4 regions of the Mesobacillus subterraneus genome follow, and region 1 is predicted to be linked to each of the others. Evidence: riboswitches for the same ligand, from Rfam matches in the RefSeq annotation. Region 1 holds a riboswitch; each other region holds the start of a gene.
What was found. Region 1 has a riboswitch for S-adenosylmethionine ahead of LC048_RS02145 (methionine ABC transporter ATP-binding protein). Riboswitches for the same ligand answer to the same signal wherever they lie in the genome.
Positions count from the first base shown of each region.

Region 2: it holds a riboswitch for S-adenosylmethionine, as region 1 does, so the genes downstream of both, LC048_RS10015 (methionine biosynthesis PLP-dependent protein) here and LC048_RS02145 (methionine ABC transporter ATP-binding protein) in region 1, are expected to answer to the same signal.
Region 3: it holds a riboswitch for S-adenosylmethionine, as region 1 does, so the genes downstream of both, LC048_RS01445 (O-acetylhomoserine aminocarboxypropyltransferase/cysteine synthase family protein) here and LC048_RS02145 (methionine ABC transporter ATP-binding protein) in region 1, are expected to answer to the same signal.
Region 4: it holds a riboswitch for S-adenosylmethionine, as region 1 does, so the genes downstream of both, mtnW (2,3-diketo-5-methylthiopentyl-1-phosphate enolase) here and LC048_RS02145 (methionine ABC transporter ATP-binding protein) in region 1, are expected to answer to the same signal.

Region 1 is NZ_CP129019.1:434,522-438,738, forward strand. Features, by position in the region: gene LC048_RS02130 (methyl-accepting chemotaxis protein) at 1-702, shown strand, start outside; gene LC048_RS02135 (chromate transporter) at 1,153-1,728, shown strand; gene LC048_RS02140 (chromate transporter) at 1,725-2,255, shown strand; SAM riboswitch class I at 2,398-2,503, shown strand; gene LC048_RS02145 (methionine ABC transporter ATP-binding protein) at 2,762-3,775, shown strand; gene LC048_RS02150 (methionine ABC transporter permease) at 3,765-4,217, shown strand, end outside.
Region 2 is NZ_CP129019.1:1,954,944-1,959,160, forward strand. Features, by position in the region: gene LC048_RS10010 (M4 family metallopeptidase) at 1-851, shown strand, start outside; SAM riboswitch class I at 1,222-1,334, shown strand; gene LC048_RS10015 (methionine biosynthesis PLP-dependent protein) at 1,513-2,628, shown strand; gene metC (cystathionine beta-lyase) at 2,625-3,809, shown strand; gene LC048_RS10025 (bifunctional homocysteine S-methyltransferase/methylenetetrahydrofolate reductase) at 3,806-4,217, shown strand, end outside.
Region 3 is NZ_CP129019.1:310,326-314,542, forward strand. Features, by position in the region: gene LC048_RS01430 (thioredoxin family protein) at 1-276, shown strand, start outside; gene LC048_RS01435 (MFS transporter) at 424-1,689, shown strand; gene LC048_RS01440 (hypothetical protein) at 1,867-2,205, shown strand; SAM riboswitch class I at 2,291-2,395, shown strand; gene LC048_RS01445 (O-acetylhomoserine aminocarboxypropyltransferase/cysteine synthase family protein) at 2,480-3,796, shown strand; SAM riboswitch class I at 3,908-4,022, shown strand.
Region 4 is NZ_CP129019.1:2,757,037-2,761,253, forward strand. Features, by position in the region: gene LC048_RS14400 (2-hydroxy-3-keto-5-methylthiopentenyl-1-phosphate phosphatase) at 1-8, opposite strand, end outside; gene mtnW (2,3-diketo-5-methylthiopentyl-1-phosphate enolase) at 5-1,228, opposite strand; SAM riboswitch class I at 1,572-1,679, opposite strand; gene LC048_RS14410 (pyridoxal phosphate-dependent aminotransferase) at 1,759-2,934, opposite strand; gene LC048_RS14415 (carbon-nitrogen family hydrolase) at 3,062-3,844, shown strand; partial or broken gene LC048_RS14420 (DUF2087 domain-containing protein) at 4,001-4,217, opposite strand, start outside.

The DNA.
Region 1 (4,217 bases):
TACAGCTTGGAAGCTGTGCAAGCAATTGGCGAAGGAAGAAGGGCTATCGAAGGACAAAAAGCCTTGATTTCGGAAAACAAGGACGCCTCCCATTCGATCCAGTCGGCAACAGACCAATTTGTAGGCTATGCAGCAAAAATTGAAGATATGACCGCCTCCGTTTCGGCAATCGCTGCTCAAACGAATTTGCTCGCTTTAAACGCTGCGATCGAAGCAGCAAGGGCAGGTGAGGCAGGAAAAGGTTTCGCGGTAGTCGCCGCAGAGGTCAGAAAGCTGGCGGAAGAATCCAACACTGCCACAACACAAATCTTCGACATGGTCAACCAGTTGAAAAGCGGTCTCGCTGAGATTGGGGAGGCAGTGAAAAGAGGCGTTACCATCGCAGACTGGCAGATGGAGTCAATGAATGTAACGATGAGTGCATTTGGAAATATCGAGTCAAAGGTAACCGGCATTTCTGAAAAAATCACCCAGCTTGTCGAAGGTATGGAGGCATCTAAAGAACTGGGTGCCAGGGTCCTTCATAATGTCGAATCCATCAGTGCGGTCGTCGAAGAAACAGCAGCAGGAAGCGAAGAAATCTCTGCTTCCACCACTGAACAATTATCGGCGTTTGACAACCTATCGAAAAAGGTTACTGACTTGAGAAAGCTGACAAATGAGTTGAATGATTCTGTTTCTGTTTTTAAGTTTAATAGATAATTTAGAGAGTATCATAGCCTTAGGGCTATGGTACTTTTTTTATCCGACGTGCTGGTTACTCAATCAGAGGAAGTGTTTTTACCTGCAAAAATGCGACTTGGTCGAATTAATTGGGTATGTGGTCGAATTATTTGAAAAAGTGGTCGAATTAATTCAAAATGTGGTCGGAATATGTGTAAATGTGGTCGAATTAATTACAAATGTGGTCAAAATAACTTAAAATGTGGTCGGGAAAATTAAAAATTCGCCAATAAGTCAAGGGACGAGGAGAATTTTCACTGATCTGAACCTTTTAAAGGGGAAGATGTAAATTAGTGTGGCAATCGACCTGCAAATTAATATGAATTTGACATGCAGTATCGAATATAGGAGTCTATAATAAAATTAAAGCAATAAGATTTATAGAAAGAGACCGCTTTAGGCACCAATAACCAAAGAGAAGGTGAAGTTTTGAAACAACGAGATTTATTCTTAGCGTTTTTTCGCGTGGGAATCCTTGGCTATGGAGGCGGCCCGTCTTCGATTCCGCTTGTACATAAGGAAGTGGTAGAAAAATATAAATGGATGGACTCTGATGAGTTCGGTGATGTCCTTGCTTTGGGAAATGCACTGCCAGGCCCGATTGCTACGAAAATGGCTGGCTATATAGGCTATCGAGTAGGGGGATATCTTGGCATGATCAATGCTCTGGCAGCAACGATGATCCCGGCGATTATCCTGATGATCCTCCTCTTGACCGGCCTGAACTCATACAAAGATGAGCCATGGGTGAAAGGTATGGCGGAGGCTGTTGTTCCAGTTGTTGCAGTCATGCTTGCTGTCCTTACATGGGATTTTATCAAGAAGTCAGGTAAATCAAAGCTTGGATGGGTCTGGACAGCTGTGGCGCTAATAGGCAGTCTGGTTCTTCTTCAATTCTTCAATCTGCATCCCGCTATTTTGATTTTTGTCTTGCTGCTCGGTGCCTTGCTGAAAAAAGACCCTGCTCCAGTTGAAAACAAACAAACAGGAGGGGAGCAGCAATGATTTACTTTCATATATTTTTGGACTTTTTCATTCCCGGGATTTTAGGATATGGAGGTGGACCTGCCTCCATACCGTTAATTGAAAATGAAGTTGTTGACCGCTATGAATGGATGTCTGTCAACGAATTCAGTGAAGTGCTGGCAATGGGCAACGCCCTGCCAGGCCCGATTGCAACTAAGATGGCTGGGTATATTGGATATGCAGAAGGCGGAATCCTCGGTGCTATCGTTGGGGTATTTGCCACGGTCGCACCATCCTTAATCCTAATGATCAGCCTGCTCGGACTTTTAATGAAGTTCAAAGATTCCCCGCGTGTCAAAAGGCTGACAATCGTCGTCCGCCCTGTCATTGCCGTCCTTTTAGGAGTCATGACCTATGATTTCTTTTTCTCTTCCTATGAGGGGGTCGGTCTAATGCAGACCATTCTGATTGGCGGAATCAGCTTCATCCTGATGGAAAAATTGAAAGTCCACCCTGCATATGTCATCGCAGGTTCCCTTGTTTACGGCGCCCTTGTTTTATCGTGAACAAGGGTTTTTCTTTTTTTAAAAACATTTCCTTACTCCGACAATCATGTAAGCGGTGTCATTAAAAAACGCTGAAAAAACTATATTGACAAATATATCAGATAGTTTTAATATTTCAATTATCGAAATTAATTGAATAAGTTACTTATCAAGAGAGACTGAGGGATTAGGCCCTGTGACGTCCGGCAACCTCCTTTTTAGGAAAGGTGCCACTTCCTGCAGAATGAGTTCATTCTGAAAGATAAGTCGTATAGATGTTTACGATGCCTCTTTCTTTGAATGAAAGAGGCATTTTTATTTTTAGCTCTGTTTGTTGATTTCCGTTCCAGGCGCTTCGCTTCCCGAGGGCAGTGGGGGAGCCTCCTCGGCGCTATATGCGTCTGCGGGGTCTCCCTATGACTTGCTCATGCCGCAGGAGTCTATGCGCCTTCCACTACAATCAACACGGTGTAATAACAAGATTGGGCTTTAACAGAGCCTTATTTTTAAAAAACGGGGGTGCAAACATGATTGAAGTGAAAAGCCTGGTCAAGATATACGAAACGAAAAAAGGGTCAGTTACAGGTGTTGACCATGTTTCATTAAAAGTAGCAAAGGGCGAGATATATGGAATTGTCGGTTATAGCGGTGCCGGGAAAAGTTCTTTGATACGATGCCTGAACCTCCTTGAAAAGCCGACATCAGGAGAGATACATATTGACGGAGTAGAGCTTACTTCTTTGAATAAAAATGACCTTAGAAAGGCGCGCTTGAAAATTGGGATGATCTTTCAGCATTTCCATCTTGTCAGCGCAAAGACAGTTAGTGAAAATATTGCATTTGCGTTGAAAGCAGCCGGCCTTCCGAAAGCAAAAATACAGGATAGAGTGACAGAGCTCCTTGATATGGTTGGTCTTTCGGATAAAAAGGATGTCTATCCGGCACAATTGTCAGGCGGACAGAAACAGCGTGTCGGCATCGCCAGGGCGCTGGCGAACAATCCATCAGTGCTTTTGTGTGATGAAGCTACTTCCGCTCTTGATCCGAGCACGACGAAATCGATTCTATCTCTACTTAAAAAGATTAATAGTGAATTGGGGATCACCATTGTCCTCATCACCCATGAGATGGAAGTCGTCAAGACGATCTGTGACAGGATGGCGGTCATGCAGGATGGGAAAATCATTGAAGAAGGCAATGTTTATGATGTTTTCGCGAATCCCCAGCAGACGCTCACAAAGGACTTCGTCAACTCCATCCTTCAATTCGAATTGCCGGAAAGGTTGCTGGAGGAGCGTCAAGGAAAGCTGATCAAGATTTATTTCCAGGGTGAGATTGCTGAAGAGGGTGTCATTTCAGATGTTTTCCAAACCTTTAAGGTGCGCGGCAATATCCTCCATGGGAAAATCGAATATATTCAGGACATTCCACTGGGGATTTTCATCATGGAGGTCACGGGAGAACAAATGGAGATTGAGCGGGCGATTGCCTACATAGCGGCAAGGACGACAAATCTGGAGGTGATTGGTGATGCTGCTTGATAACCTTATTGAACTATTGCCTGAATTGAACAAAGCATTTTTTGAAACAATCTATATGGTTGGCATCTCCATCCTTGTCGCAATAATTGTCGGCTTGCCTACTGGGGTTCTGCTTTTTGTCACTGATAAAGGACTTTTTCTGGAAAATCAAGTTTTTAAAAATATTGCCAGCTTCATCGTCAATATGATTCGCTCGGTTCCATTCATCATCTTGTTGATCGCTCTCTTGCCACTCGCGAATTTGATTGCGGGTTCGACAATCGGGCCGACAGCCGCATCTGTATCTTTATCGGTCGCGGCAATCCCGTTCTTTGCGAGAATCGTAGAACAAAGCTTTCGGGAAATCGATAAGGGTGTCATCGAAGCTGCTGTTGCGACAGGCGCAACGCCGTGGATGATTATTAAAGATGTCCTTATACCAGAGGCTAAGCCTGGCATCGTT
Region 2 (4,217 bases), 1.5 Mb from region 1:
ATACTCGCGGAAATGGTGTCTTCACTTATGATGCAAAAAATAGGCAGAGAACCCCTGGTTCCCTATGGTTGGACGCCGATAATAACCTGAATGCAGCTTATGACGGTGCAGCTGTAGATGCCCACTATGCAGGCCTAACTTATGATTACTATAAGAATACTTTTGGCCGCAATTCATATGACAACAAAGGCGCAGCGTTGAAATCTACTGTGCATTACGGCAGAAGCTATAACAATGCGTTCTGGAATGGCCAGCAAATGGTGTATGGTGATGGAGATGGCACGACCTTCATCCCGCTTTCCGGTGCGCTTGATGTTGTGGCGCATGAACTGACTCACGCAGTGACGGATTTCAGCTCTGACCTTGTTTATCAGTACGAATCTGGTGCTCTGAACGAAGCGATTTCCGATATCTTCGGCACGCTTGCTGAATTCCATGATAATAATAACCCTGACTTTGAAATCGGCGAAGACATCTACACACCAAACAAAGCAGGTGACGCCCTTCGTTCGATGAGCGACCCAACAAAATACGGCGACCCAGATCACTACTCTGTACGTTATACTGGCACTTCCGATAATGGCGGTGTCCATATCAACAGCGGCATCATCAATAAAGCTGCATACCTTCTGAGCCAAGGCGGTTCACATTATGGAGTATCGGTCCCAGGCGTAGGAACGAGTAAAATGGGTGCGATTTTCTACCGTGCAAACACAGTTTATTTTACTTCTTCAACAAACTTTAGTCAGGCAAGAGCAGGATTGGTACAAGCAGCTAAAGACCTGTATGGATCCACTTCGGCAGAAGTCAACTCTGTCAATAAAGCATTTGATGCAGTAGGAATAAATTAATAGCTTTATATTTAGCGAGACTGGCTCATTTAAAAACGTGGACCAGTTTTTTTTTGTTAAGCGTACACTTTTTTAAGTGTGGCTAACTGCAGGTAGTTTTCTTAATCAAGCTCCAGCGCCCAGACCCTCGAGACGCTTCGGTCCTGGGAATGAAGCCCCTGTTCCACGAAAAGCTGTCATAAAAACAACAGAATCTTGACTGCTTCACCTACATATCCAGAAAAGCTGTCAAAATAGAATCCCTATGCCAGGCTAAACTTTACACCATAGTTACTTTTCACCTATTTACTTCACCGCTTTAATTTAATGATTGACATTCCGTATTAATAGCTGTACTATTTAGAGAAATTTAATAATTCAATATTATGACATCTTATCCAGAGAAGCTGAGGGTTCTGGACCTGTGAAGCTTCAGCAACCTTCAACCATTTTTGTTGAAAAGGTGCTAATTCCAGCAAGTTTTTAAAACTTGGCAGATAAGAAGAATGGCTATTAACTGTAAAGTCTTCTTCTAAAGAAGGCTTTTTTTGTTTTATTAGGGACCTCACACTGCACTGACTTTTTGGATCATTGTAGATTAAGCCCCTTTTAAGTCGATAATCTCGTCTTTTCCCCTAAAACAAAAACTGCCGTCTGACTACAACCAATAGGAGTGAGCAAATTGGCAGAAATGGATACGAAATTAGCCCAGCTTGGTAACAGAAGTGAAACATCTACAGGAGCGGTCAATCCACCAATCTATTTAACGACCGCCTACCGCCATGAAGAGATTGGACAGTCCAGCGGTTATGATTATGTGCGCACCGGCAACCCGACTCGCGAAATTCTTGAGAACGCGATTGCAGACCTGGAGGAAGGTGACCGCGGCTTTGCCTGCAGCTCAGGAATGGCAGCAATTTGGACAGTTCTCTCCTTATTCGAGCACGGGGATGAATGGATTGTCTCAAAAGATTTATACGGGGGCACTTATCGTCTCCTAGAACAAGGCTTCAGAAAGTGGGGATTAAATAGTACATATGCAGACATGGCGAATTTAAACGAAATCAAATCAGCGATCAATCATAGTACGAAGGCTCTTTTTGTGGAAACCCCGACGAATCCGCTCATGGAACAAGCTAATATTGAAGCAATAGCAAAAATAACAAAAGAACACGGTATTTTATTGATTGTGGATAATACCTTCTATACTCCCCTGCTGCAAAAACCAATCACACTTGGAGCGGATATCGTCATCCACAGTGCCACGAAATATCTTGGCGGGCATAATGATGTCCTTGCTGGTCTGATTGTTGCCAGGGGACAGCAGTTATGTGATTCTCTTTTCCTTCATCAAAATGGCGGCGGTGCGGTATTAAGTCCATTCGATTCCTGGCTGCTTATCCGCGGGATGAAGACTCTGGCATTAAGGATGGAACGACACGAGCAAAATGCCAGGGAACTTGTGGATTATTTACAGGGGCACAATGCAGTGAGAGATGTCCTGTATCCCGGAAGAGGCGGGATGATATCCTTCAGGGTTCACTCCTCTGCCATGGTCAATCCATTTTTAAAAAGTCTTTCCACAATCACTTTTGCTGAAAGTCTCGGCGGTGTCGAAAGTTTCATTACCTACCCTGCAACCCAGACTCACGCCGACATTCCGGCTGAAATACGTGAAAAAACCGGTGTGTGTGACCGACTTCTCCGATTTTCGGTTGGAATCGAGAACATGGAAGATTTGATAGAGGATTTGGAAAAAGCTTTTAAAAAGGCGCTTCAGGAGGCAGAAGTTCTATGACTCAGCGATATACATTCGAAACCCAGTTGCTCCATAACAAGCATAAAGTCGATCCAGCAACTGGCGGAGTCAGCGTACCGATCCAGCATGCCTCCACCTTCCATCAGCAATCTGCAGAACAGTTCGGGAAATATGATTACAGCCGCAGCCTTAACCCGACAAGAGAAGCGCTTGAGGAAATCATCTCCGAACTCGAGGGCGGTGTAAGGGGCTTTGCCTTTTCTTCTGGGATGGCTGCCATCTCAACTGCCTTTTTGCTTCTTTCGCAGGGAGATCACGTGATCGTGACCGAAGATGTTTATGGCGGGACTTATCGGATGGTTACACAGGTATTGAACCGTTTTGGAATTGAGCATACTTTTGTCGATATGACTGATCTTGACGCGGTGGAACAAGCGATGAGGCCAAACACAGCATTGCTTTATGCAGAAACACCTTCTAATCCGCTGCTAAAGGTATCAGATATTCAGGCTATCAGCGATATTGCAAAGAAAAACGGCGCCTATACATTTGTCGACAATACTTTCATGACTCCCTACTTGCAGCGACCGTTGGAACTTGGAGCTGATATTGTCCTTCACAGCGCGACAAAGTTTCTGTCCGGCCACAGTGATACAGTCGCAGGTCTGGCAGTAGTTAAGGATGAAGAACTGGCAAACAGGCTTTATTCCCTGCAGAATTCTTTCGGGGCTGTCCTCGGGGTCCAGGATGCATGGCTTGTTATGAGAGGTATCAAAACCCTGTCAGTCAGAATGAATCAATCTCAGGAAAGCGCAAAGAAAATTGCTAGCTTTTTAAAAGATCAGCCTTTAATCAAGAATGTCTTTTACCCTGACCTTGCAGATCATCCGCAGTCAGAGCTTCAGATACAGCAGGCATACGGGCCCGGTGCGGTTCTTTCCTTTGAAATTGAAAATGCTGAGGTTTTATCCAGATTTATAGAACAAGTGAAACTGCCTGTTTTTGCAGTCAGCCTCGGAGCGGTAGAATCCATCCTTTCCTACCCTGCAAAAATGTCACATGCAGCAATGCCACCGGAAGAACGGCAGAAACGCGGAATCGGCGATGGCCTCCTTCGTTTATCAGTCGGACTTGAAAGTGCAGATGACTTGATCGCAGACATTGAGCAGGCTTTGAATTGCATAGGAACTTTAAGCCTACATAAGGAGGAAGTCAAATGAGTTTCCTGAAACGCCTGGAAAATGAAATCTTAATCGCAGATGGAGCGATTGGTACTCTCCTCCACTCATACGGAGCCGGTACCTGTTTTGAAGAATTGAATATTTCCCATCCTGATGACATCATACGAATTCATAAAGCTTATATAAATGCCGGTGCCGATCTTATCCAGACGAACACATACGCAGCCAATTATATAAAACTCGAAAGATATGGACTCGAGGATCAGGTAAAAGAGATTAATAGTGCCGCAGTGAGACTCGCCCGTCAGGCAGCAGGCACAGATGCATACGTCCTTGGCACGATTGGCGGGAACCGCGGAATAAGACCTTCTGCCCTTCCTATTGAGGAAATCAAACGAAGCTTCAGGGAGCAGCTCTACTGCCTTCTCCTTGAGGGTGTGGACGGAA
Region 3 (4,217 bases), 120 kb from region 1:
CTGGAGGAAGACCGAACAGGTTACCTATACTTTTACACGCCAATGTGCGGAACTTGTCAGGTGGCAAGTAAGATGCTAACTGTAATAGAGCAGCTATTACCTGATGTACCCTCAGGGAAAACTGACTTAAATTACTTGCCTGAAATGGCGGAACGATTTGGAATTGAGAGTGTTCCATGTCTGATTGTATTAAAAAACGGAGAGGTGCAGGAGAAAATCTATGCTTTTCAGTCTGTTCCTTATCTTTTCGAAAAACTAAAAGAGTTAAAAGTGTAATTAAGCGGCTTAGCCGTTTTTTTTTGTATTTAATTCGTTTAGTCATTACAAAAATTTTTTACTTAGCTGAATTAACCTTAAAACATTTACATATCGTTCCAAAAATATTATATTTAGGTTATCGAAATAATTGAGGAGCGAAATAAAATGGCTCTATATCAAGAATGGTCTTCCCACATAAGAAGCTATAACCGAAACGTGAAACTTACATTTTTAGCAAATATCCTGACCCAGGTTGACCTTGGGATCTTCATGGTCATATATAACTTTTACATACGCGAGCTGGGTCTCAATGAATTGGTTAACGGAAAAGTGATTTCGATGACTTCGCTTGCGACAGCTCTAATCCTTATTCCCGCAGGAATATTAAGCGACAAAGCTGGCAGGAAAAAGTTGATGTTGTATGGTGCATTATCGACAGGCTTAATCTTATTTGCCCGCAGCATGGTCGAAACCCAGGCACTGTTGGTTTTGTTCGCATTTGGAACAGGACTGGCGTCAGCTTTCATTCAAGTTTCGATTATTCCGTGGCTTGCGGAAAATTCCAAGCCTGAACAGAGAGTACACCTATTCAGTATACATTTCGCTGCGATGACTGCTGCTAACGTGGTGGGCAGTCTTTTAGGGGGAATTCTTACTGACTTATTTTCAATGGTCATTCCTGAATTGAAGAGTATAAGGTACACGTTGATCATTGGTTCAGGTTTGTTTTTAGCTGCTTTGATTCCAATTTTGAGGTTGAATGAAAATCGACCAGCTCGCATATCGGCTGGCGATACAAAAGAAAAAACTAAAGGTATTCCCCACAAAGCAAGCTTCAAAATCATTCTGCTGTTTGCAGTTGCGCAATTGATGATTGGTTTTGGAGCTGGATTGGTCATTCCGTATTTAAACCTATATTTTGCAGATCGGTTCATGGCTTCCAATTCATTGATTGGCTTGGTCATTTCATTAGGACAGGGAGCCACAGCTGTTGCGATGATCATCGGTCCATTGGTCGTTCGCAGACTTGGTGAAGTTAGAGCGGTAGTTGTATTGCAGATGCTGTCCCTGCCATTTTTGCTGCTGACAGCGTACACACAGAACTTTTGGCTTGCTGCTCTAGGATTTTTATTTCGTCAGGCACTTATGAACGCAGGTAATCCTATCCAGATGTCGCTAATGATGTCGAAGGTTGATGATTCCATGAAGGGTTTAGCCAACTCTGTGAATCAAATGGTGTTTAACCTCGGATGGGCGGTTATGGGGCCGGTATCGACTGGAATCGTCTTGAAATACGGTTCGTATTGGGGATATGCGACTGTGTTTACGATTACTGCAGGTTTGTATTTAGTAGGTTCCACTTATTTCTTTTTGGTTTTCAAAACGATGGATAAGCCAAAATCCGGCATGATGAAGACAAAACCAGCTTGATTACTGTATTTCTTTGGATATATTTCTCGGGAAATGAAAGACGATGCCGAAATAACAAACGGTATTGTCTTTTTTTTACGTTAATCATATTGTAAATTTAATTATGTATTTGTCGAAGGATTCAAACAGGTTTTTCCCCGAGTACAAGGAATATGTAATATAAGGGAGCTGATCGGAATGCGAGAACAAATTGAAAGGTTTGTGGCTGAAATTCCAAAGAAGGAACATATTCTGCAGTTAGTAAATAAACTGGACCTGATCATAAAAATAGAAGCAAAGAGTGGTATATTTTACTTGTCTTTCAAGGATGGCAAGGTGGTTTGCCATGAAACTTGTATTCATAACGGATACACTGCAACAATTTCGGGTACGGATGCATTATTGGATCAATTATTTGAGGGAGACCTTAAACTGCTGCATGGGGTGAAATATAATCATTTAACAATTGATTGTACATTTCGTGACCTATTGGTACTGGAATCGATATTTTATCTTGCAAGACCACTTCCTGTGTAAATTTTTATCTGAATAGTCAAAATATATTGACTGCTATCTTGCGGCGTGATATTATCACTTTAACGCAGTAAAAACGAATTGAATATACTTATCCAGAGAGGTGGAGGGACTGGCCCTTTGAAGCCCGGCAACCGGTTATGAAAACACGGTGCTAATTCCAGCAGAGTTACTTGCTCTGTAAAGATAAGGAGAGATGATAAATGACCCTCTTCTTATGAAGAGGGTTTTTTGTATCAGTTTTTCCAGAAAAATTATGTAGATTGGAGAGATGGAGATGGCTAATGAGCAAAAAAATTACAGAATTGAAACGCTAGGGGTACATGGAGGTCAGTCACCAGACCCAGTGACCGGAGCAAGGGCAGTTCCGATTTATTCGAGCAATGCGTTCCAATTTGAAAACACGGAACATGCAGCAGATTTATTCGCGCTTAAAGAACCGGGCTACATTTACTCACGGCTACATAATCCGACTGTTACTGCTCTGGAAGAAAAAGTAGCTCTGCTTGAGGGAGGTATTGGGGCTCTTGCATTATCAAGCGGGATGTCTGCCATCACGATGGCAATCTTGAACATTGCACATGCGGGTGATGAGATTGTCGCTGCTTCCAATCTATATGGAGGCACTTATAATCTATTTGCTGTAACCCTGCCGAAGTATGGAATAAAAGTTCACCTAGTCGATTCAACGGATCCTGCCAATTTTAGAAAAGCGATCACTCCGAAAACAAAAGCAGTCTATGCAGAAACAATCGGTAATCCAAGTCTCAGGGTCCTGGATATTGAAGCTGTCGCTGAAGTTGCCCATGATGCAGGTGTTCCGCTGATTATCGATAATACATTTGCGACACCATATCTTTGCCGGCCAATTGAACATGGCGCAGATATCGTCGTCCACTCGGCAACCAAATGGCTATTGGGAAATGGCACTGTCATGGGCGGGGTCATTGTGGATGGAGGAAAGTTCGATTGGAAGTCACCTAAATTCCCAGGATTCAATGAACCGGACTCCAGCTACCATAACCTTGTGTATAGTGATGCAATTGGAGCTGCCGCATTTATTGTAAAAGCAAGAGTACAGCTTTTGCGGGACCTTGGACCAGCAATTAGTCCACAGAGTGCATTCCAATTCAATCTAGGAATAGAAACTTTACATGTTCGCATGAAGGAGCATGTTGAGAATACACGTAAAATCGTAGATTATCTTGAATCCCATCCTGCTGTTACTTGGATCAGATATCCAGGCTATGAATCACACCCTGATAAAAAGCTCGCGGCTCGCTATCTTCCTAAGGGAGCCGGTGCAGTTGTCATTTTTGGGATTGAAGGTGGTAGGGAAGCGGGAGCAAAGCTTATTAACTCATTAGAATTATGGTCCCACGTCGCGAATGTCGGCGATGCAAAAAGCTTGATCATCCATCCTGCAAGCACCACACATCAGCAGCTGGATTCAGAAGGTCTTAAAGCAGCCGGAGTTCCGGAAGATTTAATTCGCCTTTCAGTCGGAATTGAAAACGTCGAGGATATCATTGAAGATCTGGAGCAGGCAATCGAAAAAGCGACCGGAGTACCAGGAATTCCAGCCAAGGCTTAATATCCATAAGGTTCCAATTGGTATTCGGAAATAATTTTGTTGACACCCTTTTTTACTCCGTGCTACAATCACACTCGTAACTTAAAACACATTAGATAATTTAATAGCGTGCTCTTATCAAGAGAGGTGGAGGGATGTGCCCTATGAAACCCGGCAACCGTCAGTAAGCATTGCTTGCTGAAATGGTGCCAATTCACACAAAGCGGATCGCTTTGGCAGATGAGAGAAAGGAATCCACTATGACTATGCCTTTCTGCTCACTTGCAGGAAGGCTTTTATTTTGCCCTTTTTGAAAAAAGCTTAATAAGCTATAGCTGAAAAGCTTGTTCAATAAGAATTTATGATTAGAGCACAAACATCCTCGTTTAAGATTGAGTCTATTGCCATTTTTGCTGGAGATTGAATTTTTTCGATTAGGGAA
Region 4 (4,217 bases), 2.3 Mb from region 1:
TGGGTCATTTCGCCACTACCTCGGCTGAACCCCAAACGCCTAAAGCAATTTTCAACTCTTCAAAATCAAGCGTGCCCTCTTCAAGCGTTTTTCCTTGTAATACGGTTTCAATTGCCTGCCTGAAAGCCTTGCCGCCCCCCTGTGCTCCACCAGGATGACCATGTACGCCTCCGCCGGCATTAATGATTGAATCCACTCCGAAATCTTTTATAAGCAATGGGACCATTCCGGGATGTATACCTGCTGATGGAACCGGGAAAGTCCTGTTAAATTGATCTTCAGCAGTCAGTGCTTCAGCAATGGAGATCGCCTGCTGCTTTTCGAGCGCCACACTTCCATAAGGTGAAGGGAACAGTGAGAAGTCTGCTCCTGCATAGCGGAGTAATTTCCCCAGAAGCAAAGAATATGAAAAGCCATATTCATCAGCTGATGCCAACGCACCGCTGACTGCCGGGTGAGCCATGATTGGTATACCAATTTCTTCATCTTCCCTAAGTTCCTGCAAAACATCTAAACCGTAGGCGAACACATTGAACAACAGCGCATCGGCTCCCAGCTCAGACGCTTTTCGCGCTTTATCCCTAAGCTGTGCAGTCCTTCCTGTCAGGTTTGCAGCATATAAAGTTCTTTGACCAGTAGATTCATAGACTTCATCGAGAACCTGTTTCCCAAGAGTGATCCTCTTTTCAAAAGGAGTAAGTTCATTCTCAAAAAGAATTTCATCATCCTTAATTAAATCGACTCCTCCCAGACTCTGTTCTTTTAGCTGTTTTAACAGAAACTCCATATCACGTCCGATGACACCTTTGAAAATGCTCATAAGCAATGGCCTGTCATAAACGCCAATCTTTTCCCTTATTCCTTCAATCCCATAGCGCGGACCGGGAAATTCTTTCTTTAATTCTTCTCCAAATTCAAGATCTACCAGCTTTACCTTGCCATCAAGCGATAGTTTTCCAAATACCGTTGTGAGGATTGCTGGGAGATCTGGCGAAAAATTAAGGGCAGGATAAGCGATCTTGATTGTCGCCACTGTGTCTGAATTGGTGTTCACGCCAGAACCTTCTACAGAAACAACTCTTCCCTTATGTTTTTTTAATTGTTTTTGGTCCAGTTCAGGTAGATCTGTCCAAGATCCCACTGTCAGCCCAAGCGCGATCCCCTCTGCTTTTTTCTCCGGGTTATGTTTTGCATCATGGACTATGTATGTCGCTGTAATTTCACTCATGTAGATCAATCCTTTCAGTTAGAAAAGCGCAAGCGCCTTGTCCAGCCCCGACAAGCGTTGGAGGGCTGACCAGTGAAGTCGTTCTTTGACTTCATTGAGCGGACCGAAATCGAAAAGTATAGGCGACTGCCCAACTCCGACAAGCGTTGGAGGGCCTGACAGTGAAGTCGCTCTTTGACTTCATTGGCAGGACCGAAACGTCTCGAGGAGTTAGGAGCCGCAGCTAGACAACGATCGAGGGGCTAGGCGCTGGAGCTAGACATTAATATAAGTGCAAAAAAACCATAAAAAAACCATAAAAAAACCTCTTCACAAAGAAGAGGTTAGAAAATACACTAAACTCTTCTCATCTTTCAGCTTTCGCTGCAAGAATTAGCACCGTGCCCAGCTAAATGCTGGATCGGTTGCCGGGCTTCATCGGGCTCGTCCCTCCGCCTGCTCTTGATAAGAAAATAATTTAATCAAGTTATTTAATTGGTTAAAGTAAATTTGTTAATTAGGATTATGTCAGGTTAATAATTCAATGTCAACTATTTTTTGAAAATTCCCAAGCTTTCTATTCTGCTGACAGCTTCTTGCAATCTTGCCTCAGAACTCAGTAAGCCAACCCTCACAAAGCCCTCTCCATGTTCACCAAACCCAACACCTGGAGCAACTGCTATATGTGCTTTTTCAAGTAAAAAATCTGCAAATTCAACCGAAGTGAATTGTTCCGGAACCTTAAGCCAGGCAAAAAACGAACCTTTTGGAGCAGTGACGTGCCAGCCAATATTTTTCAATCCGTCAATAAGGACATTTCTTCTTGATTCGTATAAATCATTCAAATCAGCCACACATTCTTGCGGCCCTAGTAATGCTTCTGCTGCAGCTTCCTGAACAGCACCAAACAAGCTGACATACATATGGTCCTGAAGCAAGTTAATTGCAGCAATCACGCTCTTGTTCCCCGCTGCAAAGCCAACACGCCAACCAGCCATATTATACGTTTTTGAAAGCGTATAAATTTCAATTCCAACCTCTCTGGCACCCTCTGACTGTAAAAAGCTTTGTGGTCTTTTTCCTTCAAAGCCAATCGCTCCATACGCGAAATCATGGACAACACAAATTTCATTTTTTCGGGCCAGCTCGATTGTCTGATCAAAAAATTCCTGATGCGCCACTGCGCCAGTAGGATTATTTGGGTAGTTGAGAAACATCAGTTTTGCTTGTTCCAAATCGTCTGCACTTAATAAGGCATAATCAGGCAGAAACTCATTCTCCTCTTTTAATGGCATTGTCACCATCTTTGCCTTTGCAAGTTCAACTCCAGATATGTAGTCAGGATAGCCGGGGTCAGGAACAAGGATTGTGTCCCCCGGATTCAACAAACATTGAGGAATTTCAACGAGGCCAGCCTTGCCACCAAATAGGATGGCAATTTCTTCTTCTGGGTCAAGATTGACTCCATACTCCCTTTTATAAAAACCTGCTGCAGCTTCTTTTAATGAGCTCAATCCCCTAAACGGCGAATACTTATGATTAGCTGGGTTTTCTCCAGCTTGCTTCAACTTTTCAACGATGTGCTGTGGTGTCGGCTGGTCAGGGTTTCCCTGTCCAAGATTTATAACGTCTGCCCCTTTTTCAGTATATATGCCCACTTTTTGCACGAGTGAAGCAAAAAACTGCTTGGGCAGGCTTTTCAATAAATTTGATTGTGAAAATTCCATTTTCTCACCTGCTTAGAAAATATATTAGTATGTAAAAATTTTAATTTGAAATTCTAGTCACAAATGATATAACGTAAATAGTAACTTGTAAAGATATAATTTTCAGAAAGTATGGCGGTGATGAATGATGAAATATAAAATAGCATGCTTGCAAATGGACATTGTCTTTGGGAATCCTGAGCAAAATTATAAAAAAGCCTCCGAACTGATTGACAAGGCAAATGCTCAAAAACCTGATATCATTGTCCTTCCGGAGCTATGGACTACCGGATATGATCTCGATCAATTAAAAGACACTGCAGAAGAAGAAGCAAAAGAAGCTAAAGTGTTTTTCAAGGATGCAGCTGAGAAATATTCTTCCCACTTTATTGGCGGTTCTGTTGCTAATAAAACCGAAAAAGGCATTGAAAATACACTGCTTGTATTCGACAAAAACGGTGAACAGGCAGGATTGTACAGCAAGCTCCATTTGTTCAAGCTCATGGATGAGCATCTATACCTGGCTGCTGGCAAGGAAAAAGGATTGTTTTCTTTAGATGGCCAAAAATTTGCCGGGCTGATTTGCTATGATATCAGGTTCCCAGAATGGGTCCGTGCCCATGCACTCCAGGGAGTCGAAGCGTTGTTCGTAGTTGCTGAGTGGCCAATCCAGCGCTTAGAACACTGGCGAGCTTTGCTCATCGCCCGTGCAATTGAGAATCAATGCTTTGTGATAGCCTGCAACCGGACCGGCTCAGACCCCAATAATAAATTCGCTGGCCATTCTATGGTCATTGGCCCATGGGGGGACGTGATTGCAGAGGGTGGGGAAGAAGAAGAAATCCTCATAGCAGAAATCGATCTTGGCGAGGTTAAGGAAGCTAGAAGCAAAATTCCTATCTTTACAGATCGAAGGCCTGAATTGTATTGATGTCTATCAAGAATAAAAAGCGCAAGCGCCTCGAGGAGCAAGGCGCTTGAGCTGGATTAAGAAAACTTCATGTAGTTATTAAATTATTTTATATTTTCCTTAACAACAAAAAAACCGCCTAAGACATTGTCTCAGGCGGTTTTGGCTTTATACAAATCATTCCGGTTTTGCCCACATTTCTTCAGGATTCAATTCATAAATCGCATTTTCACGATACATATAATGATTGATGATGAATTCCCTTCTGATTGTCGCATAGTCCTCATGGAACTTCATGATATATTCGTTCAATTCCTTTTCTGGATATTTCTTTCCGGCTTTCAACCCACGGACCATATATTCAAATACCATCAGCTTCTTCTTCCGTTGCGCT